DNA from 3 places in the Neobacillus sp. SRL179 genome. Region 1 is predicted to be linked to each of the others. Evidence: predicted binding sites of a transcription regulator. Region 1 holds the regulator's gene; each other region holds the start of a gene.

Evidence for each region. Region 1 encodes CtsR, which represses protease genes until heat stress. Its sites were predicted from a motif close to ATGGTCAATAAAGGTCAAACA; they were not measured.
Region 2: a site for CtsR is predicted at 4,702-4,722, ahead of AC4E8C_RS07230 (ATP-dependent Clp protease ATP-binding subunit). Genes of this name have one in related genera too.
Region 3: a site for CtsR is predicted at 5,382-5,402, ahead of clpP (ATP-dependent Clp endopeptidase proteolytic subunit ClpP). Genes of this name have one in related genera too.

Annotation. Positions count from the first base shown of each region.
Region 1 covers NZ_OZ481792.1:99,808-110,212, forward strand. The annotation lists rRNA gene AC4E8C_RS00515 (23S ribosomal RNA) at 1-151, shown strand, start outside; rRNA gene rrf (5S ribosomal RNA) at 230-346, shown strand; gene AC4E8C_RS00525 (acyltransferase family protein) at 837-1,652, opposite strand; gene AC4E8C_RS00530 (hypothetical protein) at 1,670-1,987, opposite strand; gene AC4E8C_RS00535 (CtsR family transcriptional regulator) at 2,279-2,740, shown strand; gene mcsA (protein-arginine kinase activator protein McsA) at 2,767-3,315, shown strand; gene mcsB (protein-arginine kinase McsB) at 3,317-4,402, shown strand; gene clpC (ATP-dependent protease ATP-binding subunit ClpC) at 4,406-6,844, shown strand; gene radA (DNA repair protein RadA) at 7,010-8,392, shown strand; gene disA (DNA integrity scanning diadenylate cyclase DisA) at 8,396-9,472, shown strand; gene AC4E8C_RS00565 (PIN/TRAM domain-containing protein) at 9,676-10,405, shown strand, end outside.
Region 2 covers NZ_OZ481792.1:1,460,466-1,470,870, reverse strand. The annotation lists gene AC4E8C_RS07270 (hypothetical protein) at 1-82, opposite strand, end outside; gene AC4E8C_RS07265 (DUF58 domain-containing protein) at 124-885, opposite strand; gene AC4E8C_RS07260 (AAA family ATPase) at 882-1,832, opposite strand; gene AC4E8C_RS07255 (hypothetical protein) at 1,956-2,150, opposite strand; gene AC4E8C_RS07250 (YkvS family protein) at 2,397-2,585, shown strand; gene AC4E8C_RS07245 (DUF6254 family protein) at 2,643-2,762, opposite strand; gene AC4E8C_RS07240 (CPBP family intramembrane glutamic endopeptidase) at 2,910-3,521, shown strand; gene AC4E8C_RS07235 (YkvI family membrane protein) at 3,556-4,605, opposite strand; gene AC4E8C_RS07230 (ATP-dependent Clp protease ATP-binding subunit) at 4,806-6,962, shown strand; gene AC4E8C_RS07225 (M3 family oligoendopeptidase) at 7,003-8,697, opposite strand; gene AC4E8C_RS07220 (MarR family winged helix-turn-helix transcriptional regulator) at 8,796-9,236, opposite strand; gene AC4E8C_RS07215 (hypothetical protein) at 9,531-9,875, shown strand; gene AC4E8C_RS07210 (ferredoxin family protein) at 10,082-10,366, opposite strand; gene AC4E8C_RS07205 (FAD-dependent oxidoreductase) at 10,366-10,405, opposite strand, start outside.
Region 3 covers NZ_OZ481792.1:3,985,341-3,995,745, forward strand. The annotation lists gene AC4E8C_RS19850 (phosphoglycerate kinase) at 1-1,080, opposite strand, end outside; gene gap (type I glyceraldehyde-3-phosphate dehydrogenase) at 1,196-2,203, opposite strand; gene AC4E8C_RS19860 (sugar-binding transcriptional regulator) at 2,254-3,276, opposite strand; gene AC4E8C_RS19865 (glutaredoxin family protein) at 3,409-3,669, opposite strand; gene rpoN (RNA polymerase factor sigma-54) at 3,730-5,052, opposite strand; tRNA gene AC4E8C_RS19875 (tRNA-Arg) at 5,182-5,253, opposite strand; gene clpP (ATP-dependent Clp endopeptidase proteolytic subunit ClpP) at 5,460-6,065, shown strand; gene AC4E8C_RS19885 (HPr family phosphocarrier protein) at 6,318-6,575, opposite strand; gene whiA (DNA-binding protein WhiA) at 6,640-7,593, opposite strand; gene AC4E8C_RS19895 (gluconeogenesis factor YvcK family protein) at 7,712-8,698, opposite strand; gene rapZ (RNase adapter RapZ) at 8,695-9,588, opposite strand; gene AC4E8C_RS19905 (NUDIX hydrolase) at 9,623-10,081, opposite strand.

The sequences.
Region 1 (10,405 bases):
AGCATCTAAGCATGAAGCCCCCCTCAAGATGAGATTTCCCATAGCGTCAAGCTAGTAAGAACCCTGAAAGATGATCAGGTTGATAGGTCAGAGGTGGAAGCGTGGCGACATGTGGAGCTGACTGATACTAATCGTTCGAGGACTTAACCATTTATATTAGGTGAACTTGAGTTTTTAAAACTTCTTCTGCATTATCTAGTTTTGAGGGAATGAACCTCTAATTAAATAGTCTGGTAATTAAGGCGAGAAGGTCACACCCGTTCCCATACCGAACACGGAAGTTAAGCTTCTCAGCGCCGATGGTAGTTGGGACACGCGTCCCTGTGAGAGTAGGACGTTGCCAGGCACACAAAAGACAACCTGTATTGGGTTGTCTTTTTTTGCATTATAAAATAGTCTAAAAATTTAAGAGGATGCTGTTATTTAAATGTAGCATCTCTCTTAAAGACAAAATTTGTGTCTCAGTCAATCAAAATGTCTTTAAGAAGCCGTCTAGAGGACAAAACTCATCGAAGTCCTGCCAAAAATGTCTTTAAGAAGCCGTCTAAAGGACAAAACTCCCCGAAGTCCTGCTCAAAATGTCTTTAAGAAGCCGTCTAAAGGACAAAACTCCCCGAAGTCCTGCTCAAAATGTCTTTAAGAAGCCGTCTAAAGGACAAAACTCATCGAAGCCCTGTCAAAAATGTCTTTAAGAAACCGTCTAAAAGACAAAACTCATCGAAGCCCTGTCAAAAATGTCTTTAAGAAACCGTCTAAAAGACAAAACCCCCCGAAAGATTGCCCTAAATGTCTTTAAGACCCAGCATATAAGGACAATCAATCATAAAAAGATACCCCTACATACTTTTATTATTAGAGTGCCCAGCCCCACTATTACCCTTTTTGACTTTTACACCAAATAGGAATCGGGTGAGATGAGTCCTCTTTATTACGAACTCAAAAATAAGAAGAGAGACTGTTAAGGTTGAAATCATAATTAAGACATATTTAAGTGGGACAGTTAGGTCTAGCCTAATCACATAATAACCAATCACCACTAACACCGTTTGATGAATAATATAAACCGGAAACGCAGCTTCATTCAAAAAGGGAAGGAGTCGATGATTTTTATTTAAATATTTATGACCATACCCATGAATGACGATTAGGCCCATCCATACATTAAACATCCTGAACAACGTTAAGAAGCTGTCCATTAAAAGACTTTTTATGTCATCGTTTTGGGCAACGAGGAAAACCCAGATTGGTACAGAGATAAGTATTACTAATAAACCCCTAAGGCGTAAACGATTAAACATCTCTTGGAATCGTTGATCACTGCTAGTTATATACCCCATAATAAAAAGAACGAAGTAAAAGAATGGATTTTGCCCGCCTGGAGCTGGCAGTTTAGTTGTTAGTGCTAACACTATAAAAAACAGGATAAACATGGATGGCTTACTCATAGTGTAATGGATAAAATGTTTTGGTTTTTCTGTTCGTAAAAAATGAAAAACGGGTAAAGCCAATATTGAAAGAACAAAAAGATAAAGGATAAACCACAGGTGAGCAGGGGTAAATGTACCAAAACAACCTGATAAATCGCTAAAGTTTGAGGAAAATTCTTTTAAAAACATGAAATAGGAACCTGATGATTTTCCGGTATGGTCCATAATCGCAAAATACCCTTTTAGGTGGAACAATGAGTAATAGGCCAACTAAGAGCGGTATTAACAGGCGGCTGCATCTTTATTTTAGAAAAAAGGATTTGGATTTTATCTGTAATGCGTACGTACCAGCTGGCAGAACCGGCTAACCAAAATAGCAGGGGCATAAACCATAAATTAGCAACTGAAATGAACCAGCTTAACCCCCAGCTCAATGTTTCATTTTTTACATAAAAAGGATCCCAATAATCAAAAAATCGTGCCGCATGGAAAGGAAATAATAAGAAAATCCCAAAATTCCTAAGCCAATCGATGTCATACCGTCTTTCCTTTTCACTCATAGACTTTCTTATTTCATAATTTTTACAATTACATTTTACAGGCAGGAGGAAATATTAGAAAGTATTTATATACAAAAACAGGAAAAACGCATCTCTGTGTCAAAACTAGAATGATATCTAACCCTGCTCTATGGAGAAGAATCTATTTTAGTCGGTATTTCTTAGAAATCATAGGTTTCAGGGCGGGGAAATTTGGAGAAAATCAGTAGTAGTGAATCGTTGCATCTCCCCCAAAATTTCAGTATAATAAAAGTCAAATATAGTCAAAGTCAGATGATGGGAGGTGGGAAGATGAGAAACATCTCCGATATTATTGAAAAATATCTAAAGCAGGTTTTGGAGTTAAGTGAAGAAGACCTTGTTGAAATTAAGCGAAATGAAATTGCTGACAAGTTTCAGTGCGTCCCTTCACAAATCAATTATGTCATTAATACTCGTTTCACCATTGAACGAGGATATATTGTAGAAAGTAAACGGGGCGGCGGTGGATATATTCGGATTATGAAGGTTCAATCCCACGATTTAGCCCATTTAATTGATCAGTTGCTAGCAATCATCCAAAATCGAATTAGTCAAACAAGTGCTGAAGATGTAATTGTAAGACTGGTTCATGAGGAGGTCATTACAAAACGAGAGGCAAAAATTATGCTAAGTGTCATCGATCGTTCTGTCTTATATATTGATCTTCCATATCGTGATGAATTACGAGCAAGAATGTTAAAAGCAATGTTAACATCCTTAAAATATAAATAACTAGTGCAGCCAGAGAGGTGATAAATATGATCTGTCAAGAATGCAATCAAAGGCCAGCTGCTCTTCATTTTACAAAAATTATTAATGGTGAAAAAACAGAAGTACATCTTTGTGAGAAATGTGCCCAGGAAAAAGGCGAAATGTTTATCTTTAATGGGGAATCTGGTTTTGCTTTTAATAATCTATTAGCAGGATTATTAAATATTGACCCAACATTTCAAAAGTCGAGTGAAAGTCCATTTCAACAGGAGGAAATCCTTCAATGTGATCATTGCTCGATGACTTTTCCACAGTTTTTAAAGGTAGGACGGTTTGGCTGTGCCCATTGTTATGAAACATTTCAAGACCAGTTACAGCCTGTATTAAGGCGTTTGCATGGTGGAAATTGGTCACATAATGGTAAAATACCGAAAAGAATTGGCGGCAGCCTCCATCTTCGTAAACAAATCGAAGAATTAAAACTAGGACTCCGAAATGCCATTTCCAATGAGGAATTTGAGAAGGCTGCGGAGATTCGCGATGAAATACGTACGTTAGAAAAACAATTAGCTGGAAACGAAGAGGGAGGAGAATAACGTGTCGCTTGAACATTTCTTTAATCAAGCCGTCAGCTCCTGGATGAGCGAAGAGGGACCGGATTCGGATATTGTCCTTAGTTCTCGAATCCGTCTAGCTAGAAACTTTGAGGCTTACAACTTTCCGACTGTATTTTCACCAGAAGAGGCAAAAGCGGTTATTGTCAATATGGAGGAAATCCTTAACCAATCCGATCTTCAAAAGTATGGAAGGATGGAATTATTAAAAATTGATGAAATGCAGCCGCTTCAGAAAAGGGTCTTAGTAGAAAAGCACTTGGTTAGTCCCCTATTGGCTGAAGATTCACCTTATGGTGCTGTTCTTTTAACAGAAAACGAAGAAGTTAGTATTATGATTAATGAAGAAGACCATATCAGAATTCAATGTTTGTTTCCCGGCTTACAAATTGCAGAGGCATTGGCGGCGGCCAACGAAATAGATGATTGGCTTGAAAGTAACATTCATTATGCCTTTGACGAAAAACACGGTTATTTAACAAGTTGTCCCACAAATGTTGGAACGGGACTTCGGGCCTCCGTTATGATGCATTTACCTGGATTAATACTTACCCAGCAAATAAACCGCATCATTCCGGCTATTCACCAATTAGGTCTTGTTGTAAGAGGAATTTATGGTGAAGGCAGTGAGGCGCAGGGAAATATCTTTCAAATTTCCAATCAAATCACGCTAGGAAAGTCTGAAGTTGATATTAGCCGTGATTTAAAAGGAGTTGTCAGTCAGTTAATTTCCCAAGAAAGGTCAGCTCGGGAAGCATTACGGAAAACTTCTAACATACAATTAGAAGACAGAGTGTTTCGCTCATTAGGAGTATTATCTAATAGCCGAATTATTGAATCAAAAGAAGCAGCACGCTGTTTATCCGATGTTCGGCTTGGAATAGATATGGGGTATATAAAGAAAATGCCGAAGACAATCTTAAATGAATTAATGATCCTAACCCAGCCGGGATTTTTACAGCAATATGCCGGTGGTCCATTAAGACCGCATGAAAGGGATATTCGCAGAGCAACGTTAATTAGGGATCGAATTAACATGGAGCATGGAAAAATAGGTGAGGAGGAATAGAATATGATGTTTGGACGTTTTACAGAAAGAGCACAAAAGGTTCTTGCTTTGGCACAAGAGGAAGCCATTCGCCTTGGACATAACAACATTGGAACTGAACACGTTTTATTAGGGTTGGTTCGTGAAGGTGAAGGGATTGCAGCTAAAGCACTTTATGGGCTTGGTTTAGGTTCTGATAAAATTCAAAAAGAAGTAGAGAATTTAATTGGTAAAGGACAAGAAACCTCTCAAACTATTCACTATACTCCTAGAGCAAAAAAGGTTATTGAATTATCAATGGACGAGGCACGAAAATTAGGACATTCGTATGTAGGAACAGAACATATTCTCCTTGGCTTAATTCGTGAAGGAGAAGGGGTTGCTGCCCGGGTATTAAATAACCTTGGTGTCAGCTTAAACAAGGCACGCCAGCAGGTGCTTCAATTATTAGGAAGCAATGAATCAGGCGGCCATCAAGGGGCGTCAGTTAGTGCTAATACACCAACACTTGACAGCCTTGCTAGAGATTTAACAGCGATTGCCCGTGAAGGCAGCTTGGACCCAGTTATTGGCCGTAGTAAAGAAATTCAACGGGTCATTGAGGTGTTAAGCCGGCGTACGAAGAATAACCCCGTGTTAATTGGTGAACCTGGTGTCGGAAAGACGGCAATTGCTGAAGGGCTGGCCCAACAAATTGTAAATAACGAAGTGCCTGAGATTCTCCGTGACAAACGGGTGATGACACTTGATATGGGAACGGTTGTAGCAGGAACAAAATACCGCGGTGAATTTGAGGATCGTTTGAAAAAGGTAATGGATGAAATCCGTCAAGCCGGAAATATTATTCTTTTTATTGATGAGCTTCACACATTAATTGGGGCTGGCGGAGCAGAGGGCGCCATCGATGCTTCCAATATCCTAAAACCCTCACTTGCCCGCGGAGAACTTCAATGTATCGGTGCAACGACATTAGATGAATATCGTAAATATATCGAAAAAGATGCTGCACTCGAGCGCCGCTTCCAGCCAATTCGTGTGGATGAACCAACGGCTGAGGAATCTATTCAAATTCTGGCGGGGTTACGCGATCGCTATGAGGCCCACCACCGTGTTTCGATTACGGATGAAGCCATTGAAGCAGCTGTAAAGCTATCAGACCGCTATATCTCAGACCGCTTCCTGCCTGATAAAGCAATTGATTTGATCGATGAGGCAGGCTCAAAAGTTAGACTGCGCTCGTATACAACACCGCCTAATTTAAAAGAATTAGAGGTAAAGCTTGAGGAAGTAAGAAAAGAAAAAGATGCAGCTGTCCAAAGTCAAGAATTTGAGAAAGCCGCTTCATTAAGAGATACCGAGCAGCGTCTGCGTGAACAGTTAGAGGAAACCAAGAAAACGTGGAAAGAAAAGCAAGGAAAAGAAAATAATGAAGTAACGGTTGAAGATATTGCAAGTGTTGTGTCAAGCTGGACGGGAGTACCTGTCTCCAGGCTTGCCGATACAGAGACCGCTAAGTTACTTAACTTAGAGGAAGTTTTACACTCCCGTGTCATTGGGCAGGAGGAAGCTGTTGTCGCCGTTTCAAAGGCTGTTCGCCGGGCAAGAGCAGGATTAAAAGATCCAAAACGGCCAATTGGCTCATTTATCTTCCTAGGACCAACAGGGGTAGGGAAAACCGAATTAGCCCGCGCTCTAGCTGAAGCAATGTTCGGTGATGAGGATTCAATCATTCGAATTGATATGTCAGAGTATATGGAGAAACATTCTACTTCCCGTCTTGTCGGCTCACCTCCAGGATATGTCGGTTATGAAGAAGGCGGACAATTAACGGAAAAAGTCCGCAGAAAACCGTATTCTGTTATATTGCTGGATGAAATTGAAAAAGCACATCCAGACGTCTTTAATATCTTGCTTCAAGTCCTTGAGGATGGCCGTCTAACAGATTCAAAAGGAAGAACAGTCGATTTCCGCAATACTGTTCTCATCATGACATCCAATGTGGGTGCAGAAGCCCTGAAACGGAACAAATACGTAGGCTTCAATATTCAAGATGGTCAGCAGGATTACAAGGATATGAAGGGGAAAGTAATGGAAGAGCTAAAGAAAGCCTTCCGTCCTGAATTCCTCAATCGGATCGACGAGATTATTGTTTTCCATGCATTAGAGAAAAAACATCTCGAAGAAATTGTTACCTTGCTATCAGACCAATTAGTAAAACGGTTAAAAGAGCATAATATTTCATTAGAATTAACAGCCGCTGCTAAGGAGAAAATCTCTCAGGAAGGTTATGATCCTGAGTACGGGGCAAGACCGCTTCGTCGTGCTATTCAAAAGCATATTGAAGACCGGCTTTCTGAAGAATTATTAAAAGGAACATTATTAACCGGTCAACATGCTGTGATAGATGTTGCTGATGGCGAGTTTGTCGTTAAAGTGGCCGAGAATACAAGCTTAGCAAAGTAAACCATGTTTGATTAAATAGTTTACAGCTTATTAACAAATGCAAGAGGTACACGTGAATAAAGTCAACCCGTGTACCTCTTTTTCATTTATCTCGGAAGTGCTTTAAAATAAAGGCGAACTAGCGTAACGTCCATTAGAGTTTTTGTAAGAAAGGTTGAACAGATAATGGCTAAACGAAAAACAAAATTTATGTGTCAGGAGTGCGGGTACGAATCTGCCAAGTGGATGGGGAAGTGCCCTGGCTGCGGACAATGGAATACCATGACAGAGGAAGTTGAAATAACCGGGGCTAATAGAAGAGGAGCGTTTGCCCATTCTCCAAGCGGTTCTAATATTTTAACAAAACCGATGCCGATCAATTCAATTGAAATGGAAAATGAACCACGAATAATGACGGACTTAAACGAATTAAATCGTGTCCTTGGCGGTGGTGTTGTAAAAGGCTCGTTGGTCTTAATTGGCGGAGATCCAGGGATTGGGAAATCTACTCTTCTATTGCAAGTATCTTCACAGTTAGCTAATAAAGGGAATCAGGTCTTATACATATCTGGGGAAGAGTCATTAAGACAGACAAAGCTTCGCGCCGAACGATTAGGGATTTCTTCTGAGAACTTACTCGTTTACTCAGAGACAAATCTGGAGGAAATCAATCGGACAATTGAACAAGCTAATCCTAGTTTCGTGATCATCGACTCTATTCAAACGGTGTTCCATCCGGATGTGACAAGTGCACCGGGGAGTGTATCCCAAGTCCGGGAATGTACGTCAGAATTAATGAGAATTGGAAAAACAAAAGGGATCGCTATTTTTATCGTCGGTCATGTAACCAAAGAAGGATCGATTGCTGGTCCAAGGCTGTTGGAGCATATGGTTGATACTGTTCTATATTTTGAAGGAGAACGACATCACACCTATCGAATTTTAAGAGCGGTGAAAAACCGTTTTGGCTCCACCAATGAAATGGGTATTTTTGAAATGAAGGAATTTGGCCTTGAAGAAGTGGAAAATCCGTCGGAAATCTTCTTAGAAGAAAGATCGCGTGGTGCCGCAGGTTCGACTGTCGTTGCATCTATGGAAGGAACACGGCCTGTTCTAGTGGAAATTCAGGCATTAATTTCACCAACCAGCTTTGGAAATCCCAGAAGGATGGCAACTGGAATCGATCATAACCGGGTGCCCCTGTTAATGGCCGTTTTGGAAAAGCGGGTCGGTATGCTCCTTGCCAACCAAGATGCTTATTTAAAAGTAGCTGGCGGAGTAAAATTAGATGAACCAGCCATCGATTTAGCCATTGCTGTCAGTATTGCGTCAAGTTTCCGCGATAAGCCAACCAGACCAACGGACTGTATTATTGGTGAGGTAGGCTTAACGGGTGAGGTCAGAAGGGTGTCAAGAATTGAACAGCGTGTTCAAGAGGCGGCAAAATTAGGCTTTGAACGTGTCATTTTACCAGCAAATAATTTAAGCGGCTGGAGTGGACCCAATGGAATTCAGCTAATTGGTGTCAACTCCGTAAGTGAGGCATTAAAAGCAGCGTTAGGAGGGTAGAGGGTGGCAGAGAATAAAAAAATTCCTGAACTATCGGTAAGCGATGTGCTGCAATTCCTTGCTCCAGGTACACCAATTCGCGAGGGTATTGATAATGTCCTCAGGGCAAACACAGGCGGGCTCATTGTTGTTGGCTATAATGAGAAAGTGAAAAGCATCGTGGACGGCGGTTTCGAAATCAATTGTTCCTTTTCACCGAGCTTCTTATATGAATTGGCCAAGATGGACGGCGCCATTATTTTAAATGATGTAGGGAATAAAATTCTATTTGCGAATGCACAGCTCGCACCTAACTCAGACATCCCTTCTTCGGAAACAGGGATGCGGCACCGAACGGCTGAGCGTGTAGCTAAACAAACCAAGGCCTTGGTCATAGCGATTTCACAGAGAAGAAATGTCATTACCTTGTATCAAGGGAATTTCCGGTATGCATTAAAAGATATTGCTGTCATTTTAACCAAAGCTAATCAAGCCATACAGACGCTTGAGAAGTACAAGGTAGTCCTTGAGCAAAGCATCACCAATTTGAGTATTTTAGAATTTGAGGAATCGGTTACCTATAATGACTTTTTACTAGTTCTGCACCGTTTTGAAATGGTGTTAAAGATTAAAACCGAACTATTAACGCTGTTACACGAGCTAGGGACAGAAGGACGGTTAATCCGACTGCAAATGAATGAAATATTAACTGAACTAGAAGAAGAGGTAATCCTTATTATTAAGGATTATGCCTTCGACAGGGATGTCCAAGCACGGGATGTCCTCCACCGAATGCAGTCCATGGCCGCTAGCGGAGTGATTGAGGATATTGTCTTGCTGAAATTATTGGGCTATCTCGGCTATGTTCACCTCGATGAAAATAAAAAACCGCGGGGGTATCGAATTCTTCATAAAATTCCTAGACTCCCTCTGATTATCATTGAAAATCTAATTAATGGCTTTGGAGAGTTAGCGAAAATTATTGCCGCGTCAGTAGAAGAACTCGATGAAATCGAAGGAATTGGGGAAGTTCGGGCGAAGAAGATTAAAGAAGGCTTTAAATTAATTAAAGAGCGGCTTTATACCGACAGGCACTTATAAAAACATTGAAAAAGCAAGGCACGTGTGCTAAAATGTGCGGCCTCAATTTGTTTGACACAGAAATTTTCCAATGCTACCCTATGAGGAGTAAGATTTTTACAATACAAATTTATTGCAGCTAGTTTACATTTTGGAAAAATAATCACAAAATCAACGTTTCAATTTTGGGAATATGTTTATAATGAATTAGAGGAGGTGAAGGAATGTTAAAACGAATTGTGCAAGCATGCTTCCTCATTATGGGTGGTACGCTGGGGATCCTATTATTACCGGAATTGTTTAACTTACTTCAGATTAATGACATTCCATTAATCAATAATTCATATGTTACTGCTATTTTAGGGGCTATTATTTTTTATCTTATTACCTTTTGGGCAGTAGATTATGTCTTTAATTTCATTAAATGGACGGAAGATTCCTTAGTGAAAATCCCCGTAACGGATGTGCTTTTTGGTAGTGTAGGCTTGATTTTTGGTTTATTTGTAGCCTTTTTGATTGGTTTTGCCCTTAATGCTGTTCAAGTTCCAATCTTAAATGCGGTTGCACCTATTTTACTAACCCTATTATTTGGTTATCTAGGTTTTCAAGTTGGTTTTAAAAAACGTGATGAACTGTTAGGACTTTTTGGTAATCGCGGAAGTAAGAAAAAGCATAGCGATGAGGAAACAGAAAAAGCAGCTGGAAAAGCACTGAAAATTTTAGATACAAGCGTTATTATTGATGGACGTGTGGCTGATATTTGTCAGACAGGATTTTTGGAAGGGACGATTGTCATTCCACAATTTGTGCTAGAGGAGTTACAGCATATTGCGGATTCCTCTGATGTTTTGAAACGAAACCGCGGCCGCAGAGGCTTGGATATTTTAAATAGAATTCAGAAGGAACTCGCCATCAAGGTGGAAATTTATGAGGGTGACTTTGAAGAAATCAGCG
Region 2 (10,405 bases), 1.4 Mb from region 1:
CGGCTCTCACGTTGATGCACAGAGAATACGGAATTTGCTTGTAAAAGGCAAAATAAGCAAGCTCCGTCATACTGCTAATCAATTTTTCTAGATCGCTTGTAATGGAATGGCCATTGGAAACGTTTAAGGAAACATTCCAGCCCGTTTCAGAAATTTTTCATAAATTTTTGTTTGCAAGCCTTGTTTTCTCGCACTTGCTTTCCAGTGGATTTGGTTGAAACTATCAGAAGGAACATAGTCTCTTGTTCCTAATGGTCCTAGTCGATCTTCATAAACTGAATAGGGAACAACACTTACTCCTTGTTGGTTGGACATTAATTCTGCTAACCCTTTTACTGAGCACCTCATAGGATAAACTACTGCCAGTTGTTTTAAAAAAGCTTTTGATTCTAAAATTGTCACCCCAAAACCCAACAGACTAGGAATATAAAATTCTAATTTTCGAATTTTAGCGATTCCTCTCCTATCTGCCATGAAAGGAATTACAACCTTCTTTGTTTGGTTCGTTAAGAGTGACAATGGAATAGAAATATCATAAATAGATTGGCTAGAATCAAACTTTTCACCTATCGGAACAACAAAGTGATCAAAATAAACCCGAAGTTCCCCTTTTAAAATAGGATAGCCATTGTTTTGGAATGTCAGGGTCCAATGGCCTTGATTACCGCTAAAATAACAGTTTTTGTCATATATGTTTTCAAACGAGAGCGCATCTCCTGCTTTTTTTAAATAATAATGATTACAGACAATGATAATTAAAAAAATGACAGCTAGGAAAAACACTAATTTGGATTGGATGTATAGACTAACCACAATAAGGACAATTGCAAACCCACTAATACCCGGGATCTGGTGATCTTCTACCGAATATTTATTCCAAATCATCCATTTGTACCTGCTTCGACTGGTACAGGGATTGAATCAAGGATCTCATCAATCATGGCTTCTGGTGTTTTGGTTAGTGAACCTTCAATTGATAGAAAAATCCTGTGTCCTAGTACGTAGGGAGCAACAGTTTTCACGTCATTAGGTGTCACATAGGTACGACCATTTAAAAACGCCTTTCCTTGGGAGGCTTTCATGAGGGCTAATGTTCCCCTAGGACTAACCCCTAATTCAATGCTGCTGTGTTCTCGCGTTTTCCTTACGATTGTTAACATGTAATCTTCAATGTCCTCTGAGATATGCGTGTTATTGATCGCTGACTTCATACTTAAAATCTCGGGAATCGAAAATACAGGTTCAATGGTATTCATGTTCTTTTCGCCACGGTGTATTTTCATGATCGTCTTTTCATCTTCAAAGACCGGATAACCTACTTTTATTTTTATAAAGAATCTGTCCATTTGCGCAACAGGCAAAGAAAACGTTCCCTGTTGTGATTCAACCGGGTTCTGTGTTGCAATCACCATAAAGGGTTCCTCTAGCGGGACGGTCACGCCATCTATTGTTACTTGTCGTTCTTCCATTACCTCCAATAAGCTGGACTGAGTTCGAGGGGTAGCCCGATTAATTTCATCAGCTAAGACAATATTTGCGATAATGGGTCCAGGCCGTAATTCGAAATCTTGAACTTTTGGATTAAAAAACTGAATCCCCGTTACATCGCTCGGCAGGACATCAGGGGTAAACTGAATGCGGGAAAATTCTCCGCCGATGGCAGTGGCAAAGCTTTTAGCAAGCATTGTTTTACCTGTTCCTGGTACACTTTCAAGCAAAATATGACCATTAAATAATAAGGAAATTGCCATCAATTCAATTTCCATATCTTTACCAACCATTATATTTCCGATTTCTTGTTTTAGTTGCATAATTTTTTCAGTTAATTCCATGTACTCATCTCCATTAAGCATTTATCATCTATCTTATTTTATCAAAGTTTAAATTTTCTCAAAACAATATATTTTAAAATAAAAGAGAACCAACAACTATGTCGATTCTCTTTACAAAAACGATTAACTTCTTGGTTCTTTAAGGTATTGATATAAAACATCTCCGCCTCGCTGACCAATCCCACGGAAGTGCTTAAAATCCTTCCTTTTCACAAGTACCTGACGAAATTCCAAAAAATCCTCATTTTTTACAAAGTACTCTGATAACTCCCCTGTACTCAGCTTATCTAATATTTCTGTGACCATTTCTTCTATCACATTCATGCACCACCCTTATAAAGTGTATTTTAACTTATTGTCTCATGATTAGTAAAAATTCCTTCTCTTATTCTATTAATGTAAGCGTTTTCCTTCTTTTATTGGTTTCTGTTTCATATTAATATATAAATTCTTTAAGAATTAACCAAATTGTCAAACAAAAGCCTTTACGAATTGCTAAAAGTAGTGCAAACTGTTATTTAATTGGATTTTAATATAGTTTTTGAGGTAAAGGAGAGAGACTAATTGAGAAAAGCAGAAGTAGGAAATATCATAGAATTTCGTGGCGGCCTGCAAGGGATTGTTGAAAAGGTAAATGAAAATTCTGTAATAGTCGACCTAACATATATGGATAATTATCGTGATTTAGAATTAGACCAACGAACGGTTGTCAATCATAAAAATTATAGAGTGATAAAAGAAAGCGCTTATTAAAAGAATATTCTGAAAAGACGAGGCACTCATCACTGCCTCGTCTTTTCTCTTTTTTGATTATTGACCTTTTCCTGCTTCTTTAGAAAGTTCCTTTAACGATTTAACTTGACCATGAGGATTTTGATCTTGTTTTCTAACCGTCCACTCACGCTCTTGCTGGCTTTTAGATTTGCTCATTCCAATCACTCCTTTCCCAATTTATTTTTCCAACTAGATAAGTTCTTATTAAAGGAAATGGATAAAATGTTTAAAGAAAATAATTTCCTTTTGAAAAATTTATTTGTTAAAATAAATTTTATTGATTCATAAAGGAGTTTGTTATATATGAAAAAAGGCTTTCTAGATATGCGCCTAATCATAGGATACATTCTTGCGCATGCTCTTATATACTTTTCATTTCAAGATAAAACAATATTTTGGTATATCTTTACTGGATCAGTGATAGTGTTAATAATATTTGCTATGTTCCAGGGCGAAGTAGATGATCAAGCATCCTTTATACAATATATTTTCCTCGGTGCAATCACTGGATTCTTGATTTACTTTATTTTTTGGTTAGGATTTCAAGCTATTCAAATCCTGCATCTTCCTTTTGAGCAATCCATCAGAACGTTGTACCGCTGGTATGCACCACACGCTTTTTGGCATTATATTGCCCTGGTTTTGATTGCAGCGCCTGGAGAGGAGCTATTCTGGCGGGGTTTTATCCAAAAAAGGCTAATGACGTACTTCCAACCGATTTGGAGTATTTCACTTGCAGCATTACTTTACGCCTCGGTTCATCTCTACTCTGGTTCTTTTTTATTGGTTTTTGCAGCCCTTGTTTCCGGTTTGGTGTGGGGGCTCCTGTATTATTGGAAAAAAAGTATGCCACTAGTGATTGTATCCCATATTGTTTTTGATTTGATGATTTTTATCATTTTACCTTTTAAATAAAAATGGCAGCTGTTTTTGTTAACAGCTGCCATTTTTATTTTTTTTTCATTGGTGTAAATGGTTTCATCCATAATAGTATAAAAAAGGTCATACAGATATAGCCAAACAAGGGATATAAATAGGATAAAAGTGTGCCATAGTTTACAAGGCTGATCAGGTAGGAGACCGCAAAAATGGCCGTAACCGAAGCAATCGTAGGCACAGGCATGAATTGTTTTAGCTGTCTGTCAAGTCCAAAGATATTTCCTATCACGGATGTGAAAATTTCCCCATAAATCACGAGAACAAAGATCCAATATAAAAAGGGTGCCAAATTTTTCATAACAATTGCCATAGGGATTTCATATAGTTCTAAATTTGGCAGCATGATTAAGGTAAAATGGCTAGAAATCAATATTAAGGTTAGAGCCGCCCCTCCCAGGATCCCCCCCCATTTAATCGTCCAATCATCCTTTACCTCTGTTGCAATCGGTACTAATACGGCTTGTGCAAGACCAAGATTCAAGGCTGCATAGGAGAAGGGCGCTATTACAGTTTTCCAGCCATCGTCTGCATGAGGAATAAATAATAATTGATCTAAAAAGTGCGGCAGCTGAATGGAAAAAAGCATAAGAATAACACTGAAACTAATCATTAAGGGAACAACAAAGGTATTAACGGCAAAAAGCCCTTTCGTACCGATTAACATAACGATAAACGATAGAAAAATCGTTAAAAATACTCCAATATCCCTAGGTATTCCCAACTGTTCATCGAACACTGCCCCAGCACCTGAAAGCATGACGGCACTCACTCCAAGCAGCATAAAAAGCATAAAGATGTTAATGATACGACTTGGCCATTTACCAAATAAGTACTCATTAAACTCTTGGTAAGATTTAGCATCTATATGTGCGGCCATTCTCATAAGCTTGGAACCTAGTGCAATAAAGAGATAACCGCTCATTAATATACTTAGAAAGCCGAAGAAACCAAACCGTGAAAAAAATTCAACGATTTCTCTTCCTGTGGCAAAGCCAGCCCCCACCACGGTTCCTACATAGACTGCCGCAATTTGAAATGCTTGAGTCCAATTCTTCGTCACATCATCTCCCCCTTATCAACAATATATGATTTAAAGGACAAACAAAGACGAGCTTTTTTTCTTATTTGGTAACCATTTCTATAAACAAAATACTTGAAAGTCAAAAAAGGTCAGAGTATACTATAGCCATAAGGTCAAATATAGTCAAAGTCAAAGTATTTGTTACTCAAACAAAAAATATATTAGGAGGTAATTTGCTTATGCTTTGTCAAATATGCAACCAAAACACTGCCAATATACAATTAAGCTTTAATATTAATGGACAACGTAAGGAAATGAAACTCTGCCAAGAATGTTATACAAAAGAAAAACAAACCCTGAAGGCTGGGTTTGGTCCTAATTTACATTCATTTCCGAACTTCCCATTTGAAAATTTATTTATGGCTAAAGGCTTTCCAGAAGGTCAAGATATAAATGGACAACAAGCACCAATAAATGGAAATGAAGCAAGTCATAACGCTTTTATTGACCAATTTGGACGAAACTTAACCAACTTAACAAAAGCAGGATTAATCGATCCAGTGATTGGTCGAGATGAAGAAATAAAACGAGTAATAGAAATTCTTAATAGAAGAAACAAAAATAATCCCGTATTAATTGGAGAACCAGGTGTCGGTAAAACAGCCATTGCAGAAGGTCTGGCAATAAAAATTGCTAGTGGCGATGTCCCAGTGAAATTACGTAATAAAGAAGTCTTTTTATTAGATGTAGCATCTCTAGTAGCTAATACGGGCATCCGTGGGCAATTTGAAGAAAGAATGAAACAAGTCATATCAGAAGTACAAGAGCGTAAAAATATTATTCTTTTTATTGATGAAATCCATCTTTTAGTGGGTGCCGGTTCTGCTGAAGGTTCTATGGATGCAGGAAATATATTAAAACCAGCATTAGCACGTGGAGAATTGCAGGTAGTCGGTGCAACCACATTAAAAGAATATCGGCAAATTGAAAAAGATTCTGCCTTAGAACGCCGCTTCCAGCCAGTCCACGTTCTTGAACCAACATCAGAAGCAGCGGTTGCTATTTTAAAAGGTATTCAACAGAAATACGAAGATTACCATGAAGTCACCTATTCAGAAGAAGCGATACATGCATGTGTACAATTATCTCAGCGCTACATTCAAGACCGCTTCTTACCGGACAAAGCGATTGATTTGCTTGATGAAGCTGGTTCTAAGTTAAATCTAACATCGGATTATAAAAGTAATGAGCAAGTTGAAGTTCGCTTAAAGGAAATTGCCGGAGAGAAGGACGAAGCACTTAAAAATGAGCAATATGAGAAAGCTGCTATACTGCGGGATGAAGAAGCAGAACTTGAGAAGCAATTAAACAATAATTCCAACACTAATCGACCTATAGTTACAGTATCTCATATTCAAGAAATTATTGAACAAAAGACAGGTATACCTGTTGGCAAGCTTCAACAAGATGAACAGTTTAAGATGAAACACTTAGAAGAAAATCTTAATAAGAAGGTAATTGGACAGGAAAAAGCAGTAAACAAGGTGGCAAAGGCGATAAGACGTAGTCGTGCTGGCTTAAAATCAAAGCATCGTCCAATTGGTACTTTCTTATTTGTTGGACCAACAGGGGTCGGAAAAACAGAACTTTCCAAAACACTTGCTGAAGAGTTATTTGGGTCAAAAGAAGCTATGATCCGTTTAGACATGAGCGAATACATGGAAAAACATAGTGTCTCTAAATTAATTGGTTCACCTCCAGGCTATATTGGTCATGATGAGGCAGGCCAGTTGACTGAAAAAGTTCGCCGAAATCCCTATAGCATTATTTTATTAGATGAAATTGAAAAGGCACATCCAGATGTACAACACATGTTTTTACAAATACTTGAAGACGGCCGTCTAACTGACAGCCAAGGAAGAGTGGTTAGCTTTAAGGACACGGTCATTATTATGACAAGTAATGCTGGTGTCAGCCACAAAACTATCCATGTCGGCTTTGGTGCTAATGAAGCCATTGAAGAAGCAAGCATTTTAGATTCACTAGGCAGTTTCTTTAAACCAGAATTCTTAAACCGATTTGATAGTATTATTGAATTTAACGCACTTGATAAAGAACACATTTTGTATATCGTTGATTTAATGCTGAGCGAACTACAAGCTACATTAAACGAACAAAATATTGAATTCGCGATTACTGTGGAAGCAAAAGAAAAATTAGCTGAACTTGGCTATCATCCTGCATTTGGCGCTCGCCCACTTCGCCGTGTCATTCAAGAACAACTCGAAGATAAAATTGCCGACTATATTTTAGAACAACCTGAAGCAAAAAATTTATCAACTGTTGTGGAGGATGGAGAATTTAAAATTGTTTCAGAAGCGGTACCTATGAAATAATCAAAAAGCGAAGCCTTTTTTTAACAGGCTTCGCTTTTTTTTATAAATTTTTATCTTCTACTGTATTTAACCAACTATCAATTACGCCTACGACAGATTCAACACAACCATCTTCAAAGGGTGAAATTAAGTTAGCCGTCTCCACGAGTTTAGTAAATGACATACTGCCACCAAGATTGCAAAGCTTTACATAATCTGCCCATGCTGCTTGTTGGTCTTCTCTTGAACGCTTCCAGAATTGAAAGGCACATATTTGTGCGAGCGTGTAATCAATATAATAAAACGGGGAATTATAGATATGACCTTGACGCTGCCAAAAACCACCGTTTTCTAAATATTCATTTCCATCATAATCTTTATGTGGTAAATACTTTTTCTCGATCTCCCGCCATTTTAGTTTCCGTTCTGTTGGGGACGCAGTTGGATTTTCATAAACCCAGTGCTGAAATTCATCTACGGAAACTCCATAAGGCAGGAATAATAAGGCACTACTTAGATGTGAAAATTTATATTTATCGGTATCTTCCTTAAAAAATAATTCCATCCATGGCCATGTAAAAAACTCCATGCTCATTGAATGAATCTCGCAAGCTTCATAGGTTGGCCAATAATATTCTGGGATTTCAAAATGACGGCTGGAATATACTTGGAAGGCATGACCTGCCTCATGTGTCAACACATCAATGTCACCCGATGTACCGTTGAAATTAGAAAAAATAAATGGCGCCTTATAATTTTCTATAAAGGTGCAATAGCCCCCGCCTGCTTTTCCTTTCTTTGCCACCAGATCCATAAGATTGTTTTCTTGCATAAATTTAAAAAATTCCCCTGTTTCCTTTGAAAGATCTTCATACATTTTTTGACCATTTTCAATAATCCATTCTGGACTGCCTTTCGGAGCAGCATTTCCTGATAGAAAATTAAAAGGTTCGTCATAATACTTTAGTTGGTCCAGACCGATTCTTTCTTGTTGCCGAGCTTTTAATTTTGTAGCAATGGGAACAATATATTCCTTCACCTGTTTACGGAAATTTGCCACCATTTCTGCATTGTAGTCTGTTCTCATCATCCGATAATAGCCTAGCTCCACAAAGTTTTTAAAACCAAGGGTTTGGGCAATCTGCGTCCTTACAGATACTAACTCATCATAAATACGATCCAGCTCCGCTTCATGTGCAGCTAAAAATCCAAACTTTGCCTCGTTGGCCCGTTTTCGTATTTCTCGATCTCTTGATTCCGTAAATGGCTCTAACTGAGCAAGTGTTCTTTCTTCTCCTTCAAATTCTATCTTAGCTGAAGCAAGCAACTTGGTGTATTCTGTTGATAACCGATTTTCCCTTTGAAGATGCGGTACAATTTCTGGTTTAAACGTCTTAAGCTGCCCTTCCGCAAGTGCAAAAAGCTGTGTTCCCCATTTTTCTTCTAATTGAAGACGGAATTTTGAGTCAACTAACGCTTGGTAATATTTTGTTACCAATCCCTCAACCTCAGGCTGAACCTCATCCATATAGTCCTGTTCTTCCTTATAAAACTCATCATTCGTATCAATAGAATGACGAATATAACAAAGGTTGAACATGGTGCCTAAATCGTTTCTTTGCCTATTAATCTCATTCATAACTTCACTTTGTTCTTCCACTGTAGCGGCGTTTTTAAAACGTTCAAGGACCACCTCAAATTGTGCTTTTACTTCATCCAAGTCAGGTCTAACGTATGTATAGTTTTCAAAGCTCATGAAAATAACCCCCTTATTTCTAATTGCCAAGTATATTATTTCGACACTGTTCATTCTTATTCCTTTTAATAAAAAAAATACGGCCAAAATGGCCGTATTTAAAATTTACCTGCTGGCAATCCTAACTTTTTTAACAAGTCAATCGCTTCCGTCTTCTCGGAATCAGTTAAGCTCGACATTAGTGTATCAATTTGCTTAGCATGTTCAGGAAAAATATTTTGAATAAACGTTTTTCCTTCCTCTGTTATTTGCGCATATGTTACCCGTCGGTCTGTTGGGCAAGCAATTCTTTTCAACAGCCCTTTTTGTTCAAGCTTGTCTACTACATAAGTAATACTTCCACTAGCCAGCAAGATTTTCCCACCGATTTGCTGCATGGGCTGGTCACCTTTATGATAAAGCAGTTCCAAAACGGCAAATTCTGTTGGATTTAGCCCATTTGCTTGTATTACTTTATTTACATGTTCATTAATCGCTTTATATGCTCTTGAAAGGACAATAAATAGCTTTAATGATTTAGCTACTGAATCATTTTCCATAATAACCTCATCCTTTAGGTTTTTGTTTTAATATTTCCATCCTTAAATAATATCTCGATTTCAAGGTTATTATAAAAAACTTTTTAATTAATGTCAATTTCCTGTTATATTTTTGAAAATTGAGTTTAACAGGCTGGCTGATTTTTCACTCTAAGTATTCCGTTTCTAAAACTCGCTTATTTTTGACAATTTTATGAATACGTTTTAATTTTTTAATAATTTTTAACATTTATCACACAAAAATAGTTTCAAACTTTCATATAATATAGATAAACCTTTAAGGGAGGGGAAAAAATGAGAACTCCAAATTATCATGACTTTTATGAAAAGGCCTTTATTTCAATTGGACTAAATGATCTGGATTCCCTAAAGAAATCCACTACTGATTGTCATTTAGAATTTACCCATTGGCTCATTGCGGTAGAAGGTGTCCAACTCCCCCAGTCTAAAATTTATTATCACTGGAAAGTGAGTATTTATCCAGCAACTAAGGAAGGAGATTTTAATTGGAAGACTCCCTATTATTGTTCAGCTAATATGGAATTAATAGATAGTGCCATCACACTTGCCTCTTCATTAACTGAGTCCAGTAAAAAGGATGACCTTTCCTCTGCATTACAACTAGAGAAAATAAGCTAGACCTCGAAAACCTAACCCACTGCTTCACTCTCTTTTTACCCTTTCTTGTGAAAAAACCTACATATAGGAATAAATCGTAAATATCCATAAAAAAAGTCCCAAAACATCCTTCTCCACAATAAAATGCTAAGTTAATTTACTTAACAGCATTAATACTGTGTTATGTGCGAGAAGTCAGGTAGTTTTGGGACATTAATTGTACTAAGTTAAGCTAAGCGGAACACAATTCCATGACCGCCCTTTGGGTATTCCCATTTAATATTTTGATAGGGGCATCCAATTCGGCAGCTGCCACATTCATGACAGCCCTCATAGCCGACTTGCATTCGCGTACCTTCCCATTTATATACCTCTGCCGGGCAGAATACTGTACATATTTTATCGGGACATTGGGTCATACACACATCATGATCGAGTACGGTTAAGTGGGATTTAGTGTCACATTTGAAACGGAGAAGATATTGTTTTTCTTCAATATTCTTGGTTGACATTATTTCACCGCCTTCCATGCGCGATAAAGATCTTGCAAT
Region 3 (10,405 bases), 1.2 Mb from region 1:
GAACTTTTCAACTGCTGCTGCTGAGTCTCCGCCGCCGATCACTGAGTATGTACCTTCTGATTGTGCAAGTGCTTCAGCTACAGCTTTTGTGCCTCCAGCAAACTTATCAATTTCAAATACACCCATAGGTCCATTCCAAATAACAAGTTTTGATTTTTGAATCACTTCGCGATAAATCTCAGCTGTCTTTGGACCAATATCAAGTGCTTCCCAATCAGATGGGATTTCTTCAATTGCGACCACTTTAGAATTAGCATCTGCAGAGAAATCATCCGCAATGACTGCGTCGACCGGCATGTAGAAATTAACACCTTTTTGTTTTGCTTTTTCCATAAAGGATTTTGCCAAATCAATCTTATCTTCTTCAAGCAAGGACTTTCCAATTTCATGACCTTGTGCTTTTACAAAGGTATAAGCAAGTCCACCGCCAATAATGAGGTTATCTACAAGCTCAAGAAGGTTTTCGATAACGCCAATTTTGTCCTTTACCTTCGCACCACCAATGATCGCTGTAAAAGGACGTTCTGGATTAGAAAGTGCTTTACCAAGAACATCAAGTTCTTTTTCCATTAAGAAGCCGGATACAGCAGGTAAATTATGGGCGATTCCTTCCGTTGAAGCATGGGCACGGTGTGCTGCTCCAAAGGCATCATTAACATACACATCAGCAAGTTCCGCAAATGCTTTAGCTAATTCTGGATCATTCTTTTCTTCTCCAGGATAGAAGCGCACGTTTTCAAGAAGAAGGACATCGCCTTCATTCATTTCAGCAATTAATGCCTTAACAGAATCACCATATGCCTCATCAGCTTTTTTCACGTCTTTACCAAGAAGATCAGAAAGTCTTACTCCAACTGGAGTTAACCGCATTTCTTCAACGACTTTCCCTTTTGGACGGCCAAAATGGCTGGCTAAAATAACTTTTGCCCCTTGTTCCATTAAGTATTGAATGGTTGGTAAGGCAGCACGAATCCGCGTTTCATCAGTGATTTTTCCATCCTGCATTGGGACGTTAAAATCCACCCGGCAAAATACGCGTTTTCCTTTTACATCGATATCTTTAAGTGTTTTCTTATTCATGTAAAGGACCTCCATCTATTTTGGCTTTTTACAATAAAAAAGGAGGGGGAATCCTCCCCGCTCCCCTTTGGAATACCATGCATGATTATAGATTGTTAAGAATAACTGCTATCAATTAAAGTCCTTTTGAAGCAATGTAATCTACAAGGTCAACAACACGGTTAGAGTAACCAACTTCGTTGTCATACCAAGATAATACTTTAACCATGTTTCCTTCAAGAACCATTGTAGATAAACCATCAACAGTTGAAGAAACAGTAGCACCATTGTAATCGCTAGATACTAATGGAAGATCGCTGTAAGCTAAGATACCTTTTAATGGACCTTCAGCAGCAGCTTTTAATGCTGAATTAACTTCATCAGCTGTTACATCTTTTTCTAATTCAGCAACTAAGTCCACAACAGATACGTTTGGAGTTGGAACACGCATTGCCATACCATTTAATTTACCTTTAAGTTCTGGTAATACAAGAGCAACGGCTTTAGCTGCACCAGTTGAAGTTGGGATCATGTTCTCAGCTGCTGCACGTGCACGACGGTAGTCCTTGTGTGGTAAGTCAAGGATTTGTTGGTCATTTGTGTATGAGTGAACTGTTGTCATCATACCGCGTTTGATGCCGAAAGTATCATTTAATACTTTAGCAAATGGTGCTAAACAGTTTGTTGTACAAGAAGCGTTTGATAAAACGTGGTGGTTAGCTGCATCGTATTTCTCTTCGTTAACACCCATAACGATTGTAATATCTTCGTTAGTTGCTGGAGCAGAGATGATAACTTTTTTCGCACCTGCTTCAAGGTGTTTTGCTGCATCTTCACGCTTTGTGAAGCGGCCAGTTGATTCTACAACTACATCTACGCCAAGGTTGCCCCAGCCAAGTTGTGCTGGATCGCGTTCAGCGATAACTTTTACTTTTTGTCCGCCAACAACTAGGTATTCACCGTCAACAGTTACGTCTTCTGAAAGAGTTCCGTGAACTGTATCATATTTTAAAAGGTGTGCAAGCATGTTTGCATCTGTTAAATCGTTAATTGCAACGATCTCGATATTGCTATTGTTTAAAGCCGCACGAAACACGTTACGACCAATACGTCCAAATCCATTAATACCAACTTTTACTGTCATGATTAATTTCCTCCTTTAATTAGGTAAAGATAAATTTATTTAAAAAGGATTTACCCTTTCAATAACCTCTTTGCTACCCCTTCATCTGTAATAAGTACAGTTGATGATGGTGCTTGTTTTAAATATGCTTTAATGGCCTTTGCCTTTGATGCTCCGCCTGCGACAGCAAGTACATGAGGGATATGTGTCAAGTCTTCCAGTTGTAATCCAATCGTAAGCACCTTATGAACGATCTCGCCTTGTTCATTAAAATAATAACCAAAAGCTTCGCCAACAGCCTTCCCCTCTTCAAGCTTCCGCTTAATTTCAGGGTTCGTCTTTCGCCGTTCAGCCATTGTGATAGCATCTCCAATTCCATGGATAACCATGCTAGCTGACTGAATTAAATTTAAAACTTCATGAATATCAGGCTCTCTGATTAAGGACTCATAAATTTCTGAACTAACCTGATCTGGAACATAGAAGACACGATGTTTTGAGTCGGTATTTTTGGCCATATTCGAGCAAATCGTGTTTGCTTGATTATCGACATCCTCACCAACTCCGCCTCGAGCTGGGACAAATAAAAGTTCCTTATCCGTAGTCGAAGGTGTTAATCTTTCCGCCACAGCGGCCATGGTTGAGCCACCCGTTACAGCGATAATATTTTTTCCCTCTAGAAGTTTTTTCATGCAAATGGCAGTCGCTTTGCCCAACTCACCTTTAACCATTGGTGATTCATCACTATCACCTGGTACGATGATTACCTTCTTGATGCCAAGCCGGTGTTTTAATTCCATTTCCATTACATCAATACCCTTTAGCTCTCGCATTAAACCTTCCAAATCCTCTAGTAAATTTTTCCCTTCAGAAGTTAAACTCATTCCAATATTATTGATATAAATAAGATTTTGCTCTTTAAGGAAATCTACTTCACTACGAAGAATTCTTTCAGTAAACCCAAGACTAACAGCTAAACTCCTTCTCCCTACCGGCTGCATAAAACCGATGTAACGAAGGATAGAATATCTTTTTTGTAAGACAAGAAGAAGGTCGGGTAATAATCTTTTTTGGATATCAATGAATGACTGCACGTTTCGCATGCTCCTTTATTATATGTAGTTGGTCAAAAAATGTCCACCATAGACATATTATGTCCCACCTACGCTAAAAAAAATCACCCCTAGTACGATTACATTGTAACAGGAGTGAAAATTGATTTCAACTTATTTACTTAGAAATTTTTCTTGCAAACGATTACTTATGTCAAATTTGTCAATATAGCCGAATCCAACCTCTTCGCCATTGATGTGAACGACTGGTATCATTAATCCATAACGTTCCGTTAACTCGTCACTCTGCTGAATATCCAGTTCCTTTAACTCAAAATCAAAGTTGTTTTTTAATTCAAGCAGCGTTGCTTTTGCTTTGTCACACAAAGGGCAGCCATTTCGGGTGTATAAAGTAATGGTCTTGGTCTCTGTCATCCGTTTATTCCTTTCCTTAATCCTTGTTTAAATCCATTTTATCACTTGGTTATGCAAGCGTCATTTGAACCGCTTCCGCTTTGCAGAGGACGGAATCCCTAACTGGTCGCGGTATTTAGCTATCGTCCTTCTAGAAACAACGATTCCCTTTTGCTGCTTCAATTGTTCCACAATTTCTTGGTCAGACAGCGGCTTCTCCTTGTTCTCTTGATCAACTAATTTATTTATTTCATTTTTCACTTGCGTGGAAGACGTGGTTTCATCCTCCGATACGGTCTGAATTGTACTAGTGAAAAATGTTTTTAGAGCATACGTACCAATGGGGGTTTGCACATATTTTTCTCTTACTGCCCTGCTCACCGTTGATTCATGTATATCCAATTCTGCAGCAATCTCCTTCATTGTCATCGGGACTAAAGATTGCACCCCTTTTTGAAAAAACGCCGGCTGCTTTTCTATAATCTTAGTAACTACCTTCGTTAGTGTCTCTTTCCGCTGCTCGATGCTTTTTAAGATCCATTGGTAATCCTGAACTTTATCTTGCAAAAAACGGTTAACATGAGTATCTTGATTGTTAAACTTCTTATAATACTGTTCATTAAAGCTTATCCTTGGGTAGGTATCATCAAACATCCGGACCGACAGTCCCTCCGCTGTATGTTCTACAATTGCATCAGGAATAATGTAGGATGTCGCTTCCTTTTGCAAGTTAGCTGTTGGTTTTGGATTAAGCAGCTGGATATCATCAAATACATCTTGGATCTCTTTAAGTGTGATCCGTAGTTCTTTCGAAATTTGTTTCCACTTCTTTTCAGCAAATGGGACGAAGTAATCGGCGATAATTTTTTGCGCCAATTCATTGTCTGGATTTTTATAATAGATTTGCATCAGCAGGCACTCTTGGAGATTCCTTGCCCCAATCCCAGCTGGTTCTAATGTTTGAATCACTGCAAGACATTCTTCTACTACCTCTTCGTCCACTTGAAGCTTCAGTGCTAGTTCCTGTATGTCACCTAAAAAGTAACCGTTTTCATCTAAACTATGAATAAGGTAATGAATCACAGTTAATTGCTCATCCGATAAGTTAGTTATTTTTAATTGTGAAAGTAAGTACTCTTCCAATGAAAATGGTTTGTCAGCGATTTGCTCAATCCAATCCTTTTCCGTCTTTTGATGTTTCCGTCGGTTCCGGTCCATTAGAGGATTCATTGGCTTGACATTCACATTTTCAATTTGTAATAAGGGATTCTCCAGTGCTTTATCTTCTAAAAACGCTGTGAGCTCCTGGGCTGAGTATTGCAACAAGGCAATAGCCTGAGATAACTCCTGCGTCATTGCTAATTTTAACGTTTGCTGTTGCCATAACCCTGGCTTTACGTCCATCCGAATCTCCTCCTGCTCCTATTTTACACGATGAAGAGAGATTCGTGTGAAGAATTTGGAATACACTTTAGTAGATGGAAGAAAAAGAAAAGACCACCCGTTTATAAGAAAACAGGTGGCCTTTATTGATGCGCTCGGCGAGAATCGAACTCACATTTTAAGCTTCGGAGGCTTACGTGCTATCCGTTGCACCACGAGCGCATGTATATTTGCGACTTTTCTATTATATGTTATATCCTTCTTGATTGCAAGTAAAGAATAGGTTTTAAAGTCGGATAAAATGGTTATGCTTATTTAGGGAAAGATGTCGAACTTTTTAAAAGTCAATATGTTTGACCTTTATTGACCATCAGTGTATGATACAAGTACATAAGCTTTTACCTTTTCTAATCAAAGGAGGAAGAAAAATGAATTTGATTCCTACAGTTATTGAACAAACAAACCGCGGCGAAAGAGCCTATGACATTTACTCCCGTCTGTTAAAAGACCGGATTATTATGTTAGGAAGCGCCATCGATGACAATGTGGCTAACAGCATTGTAGCACAATTATTGTTCCTTGAAGCGGAAAATCCTGAAAAAGATATAACTCTTTATATCAACAGCCCAGGCGGAAGCATAACAGCCGGAATGGCCATTTATGATACCATGCAGTACATAAAAGCAGATGTATCAACCGTATGTATCGGTATGGCGGCTTCAATGGGTGCATTCCTGCTTACAGCTGGACAAAAAGGAAAACGCTATGCACTTCCAAATGCTGAAGTAATGATTCACCAGCCACTAGGCGGCGCTCAAGGTCAAGCTACAGAAATTGAAATTGCAGCTAAGCGTATTCTTTTCCTTCGTGAAAAATTAAATGGAATTATTGCAGAGCGCACTGGTCAATCGCTAGAAGTTATTAGCAGAGATACAGACCGCGACAATTTCATGACAGCTGAAAGAGCGAAAGAATATGGCTTGATTGACAGCATTATTACTCGTAAACCAACTGAAAATGCAGAGAAAAAGTAAGTTGTAAAAGCAATCGGCTTTGTGGCCGGTTGCTTTTTTTATGGACATTTAGGGTTGGATCCGCCGACTTTTCAGTTTTTTTCGCCACTTTTTAGATTAATTCCGCGGATTTTCCACTTATTCCCGCCAACTTTTGAATTAATTCCGCGGACTTTCCCATTTATTCCGCCAACCCGTTCTTCTACCCAGCGTTTAATCTGAATTATAACTAAAAAAAGGATCCAGCTTCTATTGAAGCCAAACCCTTTCTGATTAATGTTCGTTCTGAATGAAATCCGATAAAACGCTGATGGCATTTTCTTCATCATCGCCGTCAGCAATAATATTAATAACGACTCCGGAGCCCACCGCCAGACTCATAAGTCCCATAATACTCTTCGCATTAACTTTTTTTCCATCCTTTTCAAGAAAAACATCTGCAGAAAATCGGTTTGCTTCCTGCACAAAAAGTGCCGCAGGTCGTGCTTGAAGACCAGTTTTCAATTTTACTTCTATTTCTTTAACCAACATGTAAAATTCCTCCTCAGGTAAATTCTCTATAGGCATGATTCTAATTTATTCATTATTTCACAAACTATGATTGTTTTGCTGTTAATTCTCCTGTACGCAGTTTATCCGCAATCTCATCAATTTTTCGTAAGCGATGATTAATCCCTGACTTGCTAATCGTCCCCCCTGATACCATTTCCCCTAACTCTTTTAGTGTGACATCAGGATATTGGACGCGAAGTTCGGCAATTTCTCTCAGTTTATCAGGTAAAATTTGCAAACCAACGGAAGAATTAATGAAGCGAATGTTTTCCACCTGCCTGATCGAAGCACTAATGGTTTTATTGAGATTAGCGGTCTCACAGTTTACAAGGCGGTTAACAGAGTTCCTCATGTCTCGAAGAATACGAACATCTTCAAAGCGAAGCAAGGCATTGTGAGCACCAATAATATTTAAAAACTCCGTAATTTTCTCTGCTTCCTTTAAGTACGTAATAAACCCTTTTTTACGCTCAAGCGTTTTACTATTTAGTCCAAATGTATTCATCAACTCGCATAAAGAATCATTATGTTCTTTATATAACGAGGCAATTTCTAAATGATAAGAAGAAGTTTCAGGGTTGTTGACAGATCCACCAGCAAGAAATGCTCCGCGCAGATAAGAACGCTTACAACACTTCTTCTTTATTAGGTCTGGGGAAATGTCATGAATGAAGGTAAATCCTTCCCCTAATATTTTTGTATCTTCAAGAATTTTTTTGGCCTGGTCATTTAAACGCACAATATAGACATTATTTTTCTTCAGGCGCATCTTCTTCCGAACAAGCAGCTCCACTTGCACATCGTAACTCTTTTTTAGTAATGTATAAATTCTTCTGGCAATTGCAGCATTTTCTGTTTGTATATCGACAATTAACTTTCGATTAGAAAAGGAAAGGGAACCGTTCATGCGAATCAACGCCGATAGTTCGGATTGAATGCAGCAAGTTTTCACTTCCAAGTTAGTTAATTCCTTTTTTGTCTCTGAAGCGAAAGACATCCCCTCACCACCTTTTTGAACACAAGTATTCGATTAAATAAACTTTCATTGCATTATTTTTAAAAATTATCCATAACTACGCCAACTTAATTACATTATTTATGAAGTCTACTACCATCTACGATTCATAACGCTTTTTGGTTTCAGTAATCAGCAAATTATATAAAATATTTGCTACCTTTTTGGGATCATGCCTTAATGCCCCATTTTCCTGATAGGCAATATCGGCATGAACCACTTCAAGCCCAAGCTCGGAAAGTTGCGGCATATCATACTGCACAGGGTCGGCCAATTCTTCATTATACCGGAGCTGAATATCCGGCGGAATTTCTTCATTATTCACAAGAATGGTATTAATAAAGGCACAGTTCATGTGATCATAGATTGCCTTCACATGATCGCTTGCCGTAAAGCCATGGGTTTCTCCTGCCTGGGTCATCAAATTGCAAATATAAACCTTTTTTGCATGGGAGTGACAAACCTCATCCCCTAAACGAGGAACCAAAAGGTTCGGCAGTATACTTGTATACAAACTTCCTGGACCAATAATAATTAAATCAGCCTGACGAATCGCTTGAATCGTCTCCGGTAAGGGACGTATATGATTTTTGGAAGTTAAAAAAACTCTTTTAATTCTTTTACCCGAGTAAGGAATTTTAGATTCCCCTGACACAATGGCACCGTCTTCCATCTCAGCATGCAAAATGACGCTTTGATTGGCAGCAGGGAGTACCTTCCCTCGGACATTTAAGATTTTACTCATTTCTTGGATGGCATGGACAAAATTCCCCGTAATCGACGTCATGGCTGCTAGAATAAGATTGCCTAGTGAATGCCCAGAAAGTTCATTCGAGGTCTTAAATCGATGTTGGAACATTTCTTCAACAAGCGGTTCAACATCTGACAATGATGCCAATACATTACGAATGTCGCCTGGTGGAGGAATATGTAAATCCTCACGCAAGCGCCCTGAGCTGCCTCCGTCATCCGCAACTGTCACAATGGCAGTAATATCAACAGGATATTGTTTTAATCCGCGCAATAACACGGGTAATCCTGTTCCGCCGCCAATGACGACAATTCGTGGCTGTCCTAACTCTCTCATGTTGTTTTATCCTTTCTCCTCTCAATGTCACGATGAGAAACAATCGTCTTATAATCTTTTTGGAAAAAGCGGCCAATATATTCCGCTAATGTAACCGACCGATGCTGCCCGCCCGTACATCCAATTGCAATAACGAGCTGTGCTTTACCTTCCCTTTTATAATGGGGAAGCATAAAGGTAAGCAGGTCAGTTACTTTTTCCAAAAACTTTTGCGTTTCATTCCATTTTAAAACGTAACTCGAAACCTCTTCATCCAAACCTGTTTTTGGCCTCATATGATCAATATAGTGAGGATTTGGCAAGAAGCGGACATCAAAAACAAGATCGGCATCGATTGGAATCCCATATTTAAAACCAAATGACATGACATTGACAGTAAAGATTAATTGTTTATTTGCCGTAAATTCGGTTAATATTTTTTCACGTAACTCCCGCGGTTTCATTTGTGAAGTGTTATAAATTAACTGGGCGCGTCCTTTTAACTCTTCTAACAGTTCCCGTTCCAGTGTAATTCCTTCTAGGGGGGAGGCCGACTGTGCCAGCGGATGTGATCGTCTTGTTTCCTTATATCTCCGTACTAACGTTGCATCATCTGCATCTAAAAATAATATTTGCGGTGTTAGCCATGATGTTTCGGCCAATTCATCTAATGCCTTAAAAAGATGATCAAAAAACTCTCTTCCGCGTAAGTCCATCACAAGTGCCACTTTATTCATCTTATTCCCCGATTCCTTCATAAGTTCAAGGAATTTTGGAAGCAGTGTTGGAGGCAAATTATCGACACAGAAGAATCCTAGATCTTCAAAACTTTGAATAGCGACAGTTTTTCCAGCCCCGGACATTCCGGTAATAATGACCATCTGAATTTCACTTGTCGAACCAGTACTCATTTCATTTCCCCCCATTTATTTCTTTCCTAGCCGATTAACTTGGATCTAATCGATAACTAATCAGTTGAAAATCACTTGTATAAGTAAAAGTGCCGTAAATAATCCCTTTGCCATGAACCATATAATCAAGGATATGTAAATCTCCTGCGGCCATAGGCAAGGCTTTTATTTGGTCTATTGACTGCCAAGCTAACTTTCCTTCTTCAGATTCCTCTAAATCGACACCATCTGAATCGGTAGCAACAAAGGTAAACATCATCCATTCTGATAAAAGCTCATCGCTTTCTTTCATAATCATGGTGAAAATTCCCTTTAATTGTGGATTTTTCAAATAAATCCCCGTTTCCTCACGATATTCCCGGATGCAAGAATCACGAACTGATTCGCCTGGCTCCATTTTCCCTCCTGGAGCAACCCACCAGCCGCGACGCGGTTTCTGTAGCAATAATATTTGATTATTTCTTATCAATACACAATTAGTAACCCGCTGCATTGTTTTCACCTTCTTAATGAAGCATAAGTGCCTATTTCTAAACACTTGCTGAATATCAGCCAGACAATTCATATATTCATTTCATTATACTATTTTTAGGAAACAGTCACAATGAATACAAAATTGATATTTCTGTTAATTATTTCTGCTAATCCGGCCTTTTTTACTCCCATTCAAAAAAAATAGCACAAGCTACTGAGCCTGTGCAAAAAAGGTATTTATTTTAAAGGGGGTCAATTACCCTTATATTACCTTATTTTTATTTCACTACTGTTACAGGAGAATTAAAACAGAGTTACTTTTTTGTAAAGTAATCATTCACAA